Regions from separate parts of the Pseudenhygromyxa sp. WMMC2535 genome, predicted to be linked through region 1. Evidence: riboswitches for the same ligand, from Rfam matches in the RefSeq annotation. Region 1 holds a riboswitch; the other holds the start of a gene.

Region 1 (4,853 bases):
CCTGGTGCTCGAAGGCGTCGACGTCGCTGATCTTCGCGTCGGCGGGGATCATGTGCCACTCCATGTCGAGCAAGGCCGCGGCGATGTACTCGAGGCTGGCGAAGCCCTGGTTGAACTCGCGCGAGGCGAGCAGCTTGTCGAGCAGCTCGGGGGGGATCGCCTCGCCGGTCTGATAGTGCTTGGCGAAGTTGGCCAGGACCTTGGTGTCGATGGCCCAGTCCTCCTCGAACTGCGAGGGGAACTCGACGTAGTCGCGGGGCACCGCCGTGCCCGCGAGGCTCGGGTAGGTGGCCTCCGAGAACAGCCCGTGGACCGCGTGGCCCATCTCGTGGAACATCGTCCCGACCTCGTCGAAGGTCAGCAGCGTGGGCTGGCCGGCGGGCGGCTTGGGCACGTTGAGCACGTTGACGATCACCGGCTTGCGGCCGAGCAGCTCGCTCTGGCCGACGATCGCGTTCATCCACGCCCCGCCGCGCTTGCCCTCGCGGGCGAAGTAGTCGGCGTAGAACAGCCCGACGCTGGTCCCGTCGGCGTCGAAGACCTCGAAGGTGCGCACGTCCGGGTGGTAGGTGGGCAGGTCGGTGCGCTCCTCGAAGCGGATCCCGAACAGCTCGCCCATCGCGAAGAACAGCCCGTCCTTCATCACGCGCTCGAGCTCGAAGTAGGCGCGGACCTCGTTCTCGTCGAGGTCGAACTGCTTGGCCCGGACCTTCTCGGCGTAGTAGGCCCAGTCCCAGGGCTCGAGCTCGAAGCGCTGCTCGTCGGCGGCGATCGCCTTCTCGATCGCCTCGGCCTCGGCCTTGGCCTTGTCGACGACCCGCGGGGCGAGGTCGTCGAGCATCTTCAGCACGGCCTCGGGGGTCTTGGCCATCTGCTCGCCGAGCACGTAGTTGGCCCAGGTCGGCTCACCGAGCAGCGCGGCCTTGCGCGCGCGCAGCTCGACGATCTGCAGGAGCACCGGGCCGTTTTGCGCGGCGCGCTCGGCCGAGGCCTCGAAGATCTGCTGACGCAGCGCGCGGTCCTCGAGGCTGGCGAGCACCGGCTGCTGCGTGGTGTTGAGCAGGTTGATCACGTACTTGCCGGGCATCCCGGCGGCCTCGCCCGCGGCGGCCAGGGCGGCGATGTCGTTCTCGCTCAGGCCCGCGAGCCGAGCTTTGTCCTCGACGACCACCGCCCCCGCCTTCCCGGCGGCGAGCAGGTTTTGGGAGAACTGCGTGGTCAGCTTGGACAGCTCGGCGTTGATCTCGCGGATCTCGGCCTTGGCGGCCTCGTCGAGCTTGGCGCCGGCGCGCACGAAGTCCTCGTAGACCTTCTCGACCAGGCGCAGGTCCTCGCCCTGGAGCGAGTCGCGGCCCTCGTAGACCGCCTCGACCCGGGCGAAGAGCGCGGGGTCGAGGACGATCGAGTCGCCGTGGGCCGAGAGCAGCGGGGCCATCTCGGCCTCGAGCGCGCGGATCTCATCGTTGGAGACCGTGCCCGTGAGGCTGAAGAACACGTCGGCGGTGCGGTTGAGGATCGCCCCGGCGCGCTCCATGGCGACCACGGTGTTCTCGAAGCTGGGCGGCTCCTCGTTGCTGGTGATCGCCGCGATCTCGGCGCTGTGTGCCTCCATGCCGCGCTCGAAGGCCGGGCGGAAGTCGGCGAACTCGATGGCGTCGTAGGCGGGCGCCTCGTACTGCAAGCTGCTGGCGACGAGGAGCGGGTTGTCTTCGCCCTCGGTCTGGGTCTTGGTGCCTGGGTCGTTCACGGGTGATGCGTCGGTCTTGGGGTGGCAGGCGGTCAGCGCGGTGGCCGACAGGGCGAGGGTCAGAGCGAAAAAGGGCGTGCGCATGTCGGGTCCTGGGATATACGCCGAAGGCCCCGGGTGTGGCGAGAGCGCGGGCCGGCGACGAAGACGGGGATCTTCACGGGGCGCTGGACGCGAAAGGGGCTTTTGTGCGAAACAAAGCCGTCAGACGCCCGAGCGCGGGCGGTGCCGCGCGAGCGGCGAAGAGGGAACCCGGTGAGAATCCGGGGCGGCTCCCGCCACTGTGAGCGGCGACGTCGAGGCATCCGAGCCACTGGGGAGACCTGGGAAGGCGCCGAAGACGAACGACCCGCGAGCCAGGAGACCTGCCTCCCGCGCCCCATTCATCGGTGAGACGGGAGCCCCTCGCCTTGGTCCTCATGCGTATCGCGTGCGCGCTCGCGCTCGCACCATCCTCTTCGGCCACCGCCTCCGCTGCGGCCGAGCCGTGCATGGGGCTGCTCGCGGCGTCCGCCTCGCCCGCCGCCGCCGAAGACGCGCCAGGCAGCGACGCTGCCAGCGAGGGCGCCCCGGAGATCTCGCCCGGGAGCGCTCCAGACGCTCCAGGCGCGCTGGAGACTCCGAGCCCGCCCGGCTCTTCGAGCCCGCCCAGCTCTCCGGACACACGCAGCGACGCCGGCTCCGCGAGTCGCCCGAGCGCCTCGCCCTATCGCACCGAGGTCGTCGTCGGTCGAGAGCGCGGCGACGGCCTCGCCGCCCAGCGCAACCTCAGCCGGCGCAGCTTCGGCTTCGTCACGGCCATCGACCTCGCCAGCGAGCCCGGGCGACCCGCGGCCGACGACCTCGCCAGCGTGGTCAGCCGCGCGCCGGGGGTCACGGTGCGCTCGATCGGCGGCCTGGGTCAGTTCAGCGCGGTCTCGCTGCGCGGCAGCACGAGCTTGCAGGTCCCGATCTTCCTCGACGGCGCGCCCTTGAGCGGGAGCCTCTCGGGGGTCGTGGATCTCGGCGCGGTCCCCCTCGACGCCCTCGCCCGGATCGAGCTCCACCGCGGCCACGCGCCGGCCCGCTACGGCGCGGCGGCGATCGGCGGCGTCATGGATCTCGTCGGCGAGGTCCACCGCGGCGACGATCGTCTGTGGCTCGCCGGCGGCTTCGGCTCGTTTTTGGCCCGCGAGGCCCGGGCCGGCTACGCCCACGCCCTGCGCCCCGACCTGTCGATCGCCGCGCGCATCGGCTACGCGGGCGCGCGCGGCGACTTCTCCTACTACGACGACGCCAACACCCCGCTGATCCCCGAGGACGACGGCTACTCGCGGCGCCTCAACAACGACTACGACCGGCTCTTCGCCCAGCTGCGCGTGGATCATCGCCGTGATCACCTGCGCGTGTCCTCGCAGCTGCTCGGGTGGTGGAAGACCCAGGGCATCCCGGGCACCGCCGCGGCCCCGGCCGCCGACGCCCGCGGGCGCACGGCCTCGCTGCGCAACGTCACCCGCGTGCGCCGAGACGGCCTCGGGCCCGGGGGCTACGTCGAGTGGATCGCCAGCTTGGCCGTGGAAGACCGGCTGTTTCGCGACCTCGGCGGCGAGGTCGGCCTGGCCGCCAACGACCAGCGCGCGCTGAGCTTCGAGGGCTGGATCTCCCCGCGACTGCGCGCCCCTTTGTGGCGCGGCGCGTGGCTCGAGCTCAGCGCCGAGGCCCGGGGCGAGCGCGTGACCATCGACGAGCGCTACGGCGATGAGAGCGGGAGCGGGAGCGGGAGCGGGAGCGGAGACGGGAGCGGGGACGCTCAGGTCCTCGCCTCCGGCGACGCCACCCGCGGGCGGACCAGCCTGGGCCTGGGCGTCGAGCTCGAGCAGTGGCTGTTCTCGCGGCGCTGGGCCATCTCCCCGGCGCTGCGCGTGGACCTGGCCGCCAGCAACTTCGCCGTGCCCGAGGGCCAGGGCGAGGTCGACGACGCCGGCCGCGACAGCGTGGTCCTCGGCTGGTCGCCGCGCCTGGCCAGCAAGCTGAAGCTCGTCGAGGGCCTCGAGGCCCGGGCCAGCGTCGGCCGATACCTGCGCTTTGCGACGCTCTTCGAGCTCTTCGGCGACCGCGGCTACCTCGTCGGCAACGAGGGCCTGCGCCCGGAGCAGGGCACCAAGGTCGACGGCGGGCTGATCCTCGACCTCGAGGATCTCGGCGGGGCCGTGGATCTCTTCGCCCAGGTCGTCGGCTTCGCGACCTGGAGCGAGGACCTGATCCAGTGGGTGCGCAGCGGCCCGGTGATCCGCCCGACAAACGTCGCCGGCGCGCGGGTCCGCGGCCTCGAGGCTGGCCTGAGCCTGCGCGCCTGGGACCGCGACCTGAGCCTCGACCTCGCCTACACCTTGCTCGACAGCCGCAACGAGAGCCCCGAGGCCGAGCAGTACGGCCAGCCCCTGCCCGGGCGCCCGCGCCACAGCCTGCTCGCCCGCCCGGCCGGCGGCCACCGCTTTCGCCTCGGCCGCGCCGGCGTCGGCTTCGAGCCGCGGGTGTTTTGGGAGCTCGAGTGGATCGCCGGCAACACCTTGGACCTCTCGGGGCGCGTGGAGCTGCCCCCGCGCCTGCTCCATGGCGCGGGCCTGAGCCTGCGCGTGGCCGACCGCGTCGAGCTGGGCGTCCAGGTCCGCAACCTCGGCAACCTGCGCCAGACCACCATCACCCCTGCGCTCGGGCCGACGCAGTCCTACCCCGCGGGGATCAGCGACTTCATCGGCTTCCCCCTTCCGGGCCGCAGCGTGTGGGGCTCGCTGCGCGTCGACCTCGACCTCCCCCGAAAGCAATGATCACGATGCGCGCCGATCCGCCTCTCCCCTCCCTTCGCCGCCCGACCACCTTGGCCTGCGCCCTCGCCTGCGCGAGCCCGGCCTGCACCAGCGACGAGGCCCCGAGCGCCGCCGAGCCGCCGACGCTGATCCAGGCCGAGCTCACCGCCGGCTACCCCGAGGTCGACGACTGCCCGAGCCCCGCCCCCGCGCCCACGCAGCTCGTGGTCACGAGCACCGACTTCAACACCGGCGCCGTCGGGCTGATCGACCTCGACAGCCTCGAGGTCCGCGCCGACCTGGCCATGGCCTCCTCCGAC
Region 2 (4,853 bases), 1.2 Mb from region 1:
CCCGCTCGACCGCGACGAGCTCGGCCTGGAAGTCCTCGAGCAGCGGCCCGACGCGGGCGTCGGTGAACCACTGGCCGGACTGGTGGCGGTCGTAGTCGCCAAGGCGCGTGAAGTAGACGCCGCCGAGGAGCTGGCCGATGAGCACCTGAAGCATGCCCATCTGCAGCGGGGGCAGCTCCGCGAGCGTGGTCTGATCCGAGGCCGGGCCGCTGGTCTGGGTGGGCGCGGGGGCGTAGGCCGCCAGCGGCATCGCCGGCGTGTAGCTCATGATCTGCTTTTGCGGGAAGTTGACCGAGGCGTGCTGAACGCTGCCCGTGAAGATCACCATGGTCAGCACGCGCGCCAGGTAGTCGAAGGTGAACAGCCCGAGCGTGTCGTCGGGCCCGAGCTCGCCCAGGCCGCCGACGCAGCCGCCCTCGGGGGAGACGAGGTCGCGGTACCAGGCCTGGAGCTCGCTGTCCTCGGTCACCGCCGCGTCGTCGTTGTAGTAGATCGCCAGATAGTCCCGCACCCACGACTCGATGGCCGACCACGAGAGCAGCGCGTCGTCTCGGTAGGGGTAGCCAGGGAAGCTCTCGGAGTCCATGACCCCGCGGCGCGCGAGCTCCTCGGGCAGCATGTGGGCGTTGAAGTCGAGGGCGCCCAGGGCCTGAGAGGTCAGCGCCCAGTCCGACTCGATGGTCCCCGCGAGCAGCTTGTCCACGGTCCCGCCGGGCGCGACCAAGGAGGTGACGGCCGCATTGTTGATGAACAAGGTGCCCTGAAAGTGGGGCAGGAGCAGCAGGTAGACCGGGTGGTTTTGGGCCAGGTTGCGGTGGGTGGCGACCGCGAACGGCTCGACCAGGAAGTGCGTCAGCCCGAGGTGGCTGATCAGCTCGTGGTAGTTGCCGTCGGCCGTCTGGATGTGCAGCTTGGCCAGCTCCCAGCCCTCGCCGTCGTCGGGGTAGAAGATCGGCGTGGAGTTGCCCGGGGTCTGACCGCACTGGATCGCCACCGGCTCGAGCAGCCGGTGCTCGCCGACCAGGGCGAAGAGCGCGAGGCCCGGGGTGATGTACTTTTGCCCGGCCGGGAAGTCGCCGGGCTCGAGGGTCTCGAGCGCGCGGTAGTCGACGAGATAGACGCGGTCATCGGCCAGCGCGTCGTCCGGGCTCAGGCCGACGCGCGCCTCGAAGCGCGCGGGGTCGACGGGGAAATTGCTGGGCAGCGCGTCGATCTTGCGGATCAGCAGGGGGTTGGGCCCGGCCACGCGCATGCGCGCGAACAGGGCGTCGGACATGGTCTGGGAGACCACGTCCGGGACCACGACGGTCTGGAATTGATCGGCGTAATCGCGCAGCGCCGTCGCTGGACCATAGAGCCCGGCCTGCTCGAGGCCCGAGTGGATCAGCGCCTCGATGATGTCCTCGAAGATCGAGCCGAGGCGATCGAGGTGCTCCCTTTGTGCGCCGCGCTTGCCCCCCTTGGTGACGTCGTCGTGGACGTCCTTGGTCAGCTCCTCGAGGGCCTCGCGCTGCTCCTCGAGGGTGTCGACGAAGGTCTTGACCTCGTCGGGGGCCTCGCGGAGGGCGCGGACGTCGTCGATGATCTCCACGACCTCGTCGAGGGCGTGCTCGATCCGCCCGCGGATCTTCTTCAAGGTCGCGTCGCGCCAGCTCGCGTCGCCGATCTGAAAGTCGGCCGGCGGCGGCGGATCGAGGGCGACGGCGCCCACGCCAAACAGGTTGGTGACGTTGACGACCATGTTGCTGAGCAGGTCGAGGCCGGTGTCGAGGATGTCGAGGATCTGGACCGCGTTGAGCTGCTGGCTGGGCGGCAAGGGGTGCTGATCGTCGACCTCGAGCACGGCGATGGGCTGAAAGACCAGGGTCTGGCCGTCGTACTCGTAGCTGTGCGAGTGCGACCAGGTGTACTGCGTCCTGGCCCAGGCGAGCGCGCGCTGACGCTCGGCGGCTTGAGTGGCGTTGGCATATTGGGGCAAGGTGGGGTTCGCCATTTGTCTATCCAGTCGTGTCTATCTCGGGCACGATATCCGAACTCGGTCGATATGTGGTTAGTCGATTCGATGAGCTCGAAATATCAATATGAAAACATGGCATCGGTGCGCTCTGGAAACATGGAGATTGGCGCTGGCTCCGCCGGGCTGCTGGCCGGGTTGCTGGCCGGGCTCCTGGATGGTTTGGCGGGAGCTTTCGAGAGACGCTGCCGCGGTGTTCAGCCTCGTTCCGTCACTGCGTGCCGCCCGCTTCGGACCACAACATGTTGTTGACAAGGGCTGGGCACCCCCCATATGTTGTGCCCGCGAAGGTTCACGGCCTGGCCGTGAATCAAGAGGGAATCCGGTGCGAATCCGGAGCTGCCCCGCAGCGGTGAACGAGAACGAAGCCCCGAGACAGGCACTGGCGACGGCCGGGAAGCCAGGGGTGTAGGTGACGCCAAGTCGCGCTCGTGAGTCCGAAGACCTGCCTTCGCTCGATCCTGGGAGACAACCAGGGTCGGCTCGACCTGAAGCCTCGGGGGAGGCCCACGGTGCCGGTGTTCACCTCTGGTGTGCCCGTCCCTCGACCCCCTTTGCTTCACAGCCCGCGGGGGCGCAGGTTCGACAGGCACCCGAAGCATCTCGCGGTGGACTCTGCCTGCTTGCCGTCTTCGCGACCACGACGCCGCACATGCCGACAGCAAGCACGCCCTCCCCGACTCAGCCCGACCCCGCGCTCACCGCCGCCTCGGACTCCCTCTCGCCGGCTGCGCCGCCGGTCGCAGATGCCGAGCTTCGCCGCCTCGCGGCTGGCCTGGACCACGTCGACCTCGAGTGGACGATCGACACGGCCGCGCGCCGGCTCCCGCCCGGGGCCGACGCCCGCGCGCACTACGACCTGCTCGCCCACACCGCGATCGCGCGGGTGGATCAGGCGCCCGAGTACGCCAGCTTGGCCGCGCGCTGCCTGGCGCGGGTGATCGAGCTCGAGGTCGGCGGGGCGGGGATCACCGGCTTCGTCAACGGGATCGAGGCCATGCACCGCGTCGGGCTGATCAACGAGCGCCTGCTCGAGTACGCCCGCCACCACGGCGCCGCGCTCCAGGCCGCGATCGACCCCGGGCGCGACGCGGGCTTCGACTACTTCGGCCTGCGCACCGTCTACGACCGCTACCTGCTCCGCCACCCGCGGACCCGCGCGGTGCTCGAGACCCCCCAGCACTTCTTCATGCGCGTGGCCGCGGCCCTGTCCGAGCAGGTCGAGGACGCGCTCGAGCTCTACACTCGCTACAGCCGCCTCGACCTGCTGCCGAGCTCACCCACGCTCTTCAACGCCGGCACCCGCCGCGAGCAGCTGTCGAGCTGCTACCTGCTCGACTCGCCCCGCGACCACCTGCTCGACATCTACGCGCGCTACACCGACGTCGCCCAGCTCTCGAAATTCGCCGGCGGCGTGGGCCTTTCCTACTCGCGGATCCGCAGCCGCGGCTCGCTGATCGGCGACACCAACGGCCACTCCAACGGGATCGTGCCCTGGCTCAAGACCCTCGACGCCTCGGTCGCGGCGGTCAACCAAGGCGGGCGGCGCAAGGGGGCGTGCTGCGTGTACCTCGAGACCTGGCACGCCGACATCGAGGAGTTCCTCGAGCTGCGCGACAACACCGGCAACGAGTACGCGCGCACCCACAACCTCAACATCGCCAACTGGATCCCGGACCTCTTCATGCGCCGGGTCGAGGCCGACGCGATGTGGAGCCTCTTCGATCCCAAGGCCGTGCGCCACCTCGTGGATCTCTACGGCGAGAAATTCGAGCGCGCCTACGAGGCGGCCGAGCGCGCCGGCCTGGCGACCAAGCAGCTGCCCGCGCGGGCGCTCTACGGGCGGATGATGCGGACCTTGGCCCAGACCGGCAACGGCTGGATGTGCTTCAAGGACCGGTCCAACGCGACCTGCAACCAGACCGCGCGGCCCGGGCGGACGGTGCACCTGTCGAACCTGTGCACCGAGATCCTCGAGGTCACCAACGACGACGAGACCGCGGTCTGCAACCTGGCCTCGGTCAACCTCGCCCACCACCTGACCACTGGCGAGGGCGAGGGCGAGGGCGAGGGCGAGGGCGGGCTCGAGGTCGACTGGGACAAGCTGCGCCAGACCGTCGAGGCCGCGACCCGGGCGCTGAACCGGGTGATCGACATCAACTACTACCCGATCGCCTCGGCCGAGACCGCCAACCAGCGCTGGCGACCGATCGGCCTCGGGGTGATGGGCTTCGCCGACATGCTCTTGATGCTCGGCCTCGACTTCGACTCCAGGGCCGCCCAGGACGTCGCGCGGCGCGTGGCCGAGCACATCTACTTTCACGCCCTGCGGACCTCCTGCGAGCTCGCCCGGGACCACGGCCCGCACCCCGCCTACCCCGAGACGCGGGTGGCCGACGGCGCCCTGCACCCGGACCTTTGGGAGGTGAGCCTGTCCAGGGAGCTCGACTGGTCCGGGCTGCGGACCGAGATCGCCGCCCACGGCCTGCGCAACTCGCTGCTCGTGGCGATCGCCCCGACGGCGACGATCGCCTCGATCGCCGGGTGCTACGAGTGCATCGAGCCGATCATCAGCAACATCATCAAGCGCGAGACCCTGTCGGGGGAGTTCGTGCAGATCAACCGCCACCTGGTCCGGGAGCTGCGCGCCCTGGGGCTGTGGGACGCCGAGATGATCGACGCGCTCAAGGCCAACGAGGGCTCGATCCAGGCGATCTCGCGGATCCCCGCGGCGCTGCGCCGGCGCTTTCGCACGGCCTGGGAGCTGCCCATGCGCGCGCTCCTCGATCTCGCAGTGACCCGCGCGCCCTTCGTGGACCAGAGCCAGTCGCTCAACTTG

What was found. Region 1 has a riboswitch for cobalamin ahead of G6O69_RS06995 (TonB-dependent receptor). Riboswitches for the same ligand answer to the same signal wherever they lie in the genome.
Region 2: linked by a shared signal. The riboswitch ahead of G6O69_RS11865 (ribonucleoside-diphosphate reductase subunit alpha) and the one ahead of G6O69_RS06995 (TonB-dependent receptor) in region 1 are both predicted to bind cobalamin.

Annotation. Positions count from the first base shown of each region.
Region 1 covers NZ_JABJWV010000001.1:1,861,126-1,865,978, forward strand. The annotation lists gene G6O69_RS06990 (M3 family metallopeptidase) at 1-1,831, opposite strand, end outside; cobalamin riboswitch at 1,954-2,135, shown strand; gene G6O69_RS06995 (TonB-dependent receptor) at 2,167-4,554, shown strand; gene G6O69_RS07000 (hypothetical protein) at 4,560-4,853, shown strand, end outside.
Region 2 covers NZ_JABJWV010000001.1:3,085,425-3,090,277, forward strand. The annotation lists gene G6O69_RS11860 (lipoxygenase family protein) at 1-1,993, opposite strand, end outside; cobalamin riboswitch at 2,286-2,482, shown strand; gene G6O69_RS11865 (ribonucleoside-diphosphate reductase subunit alpha) at 2,667-4,853, shown strand, end outside.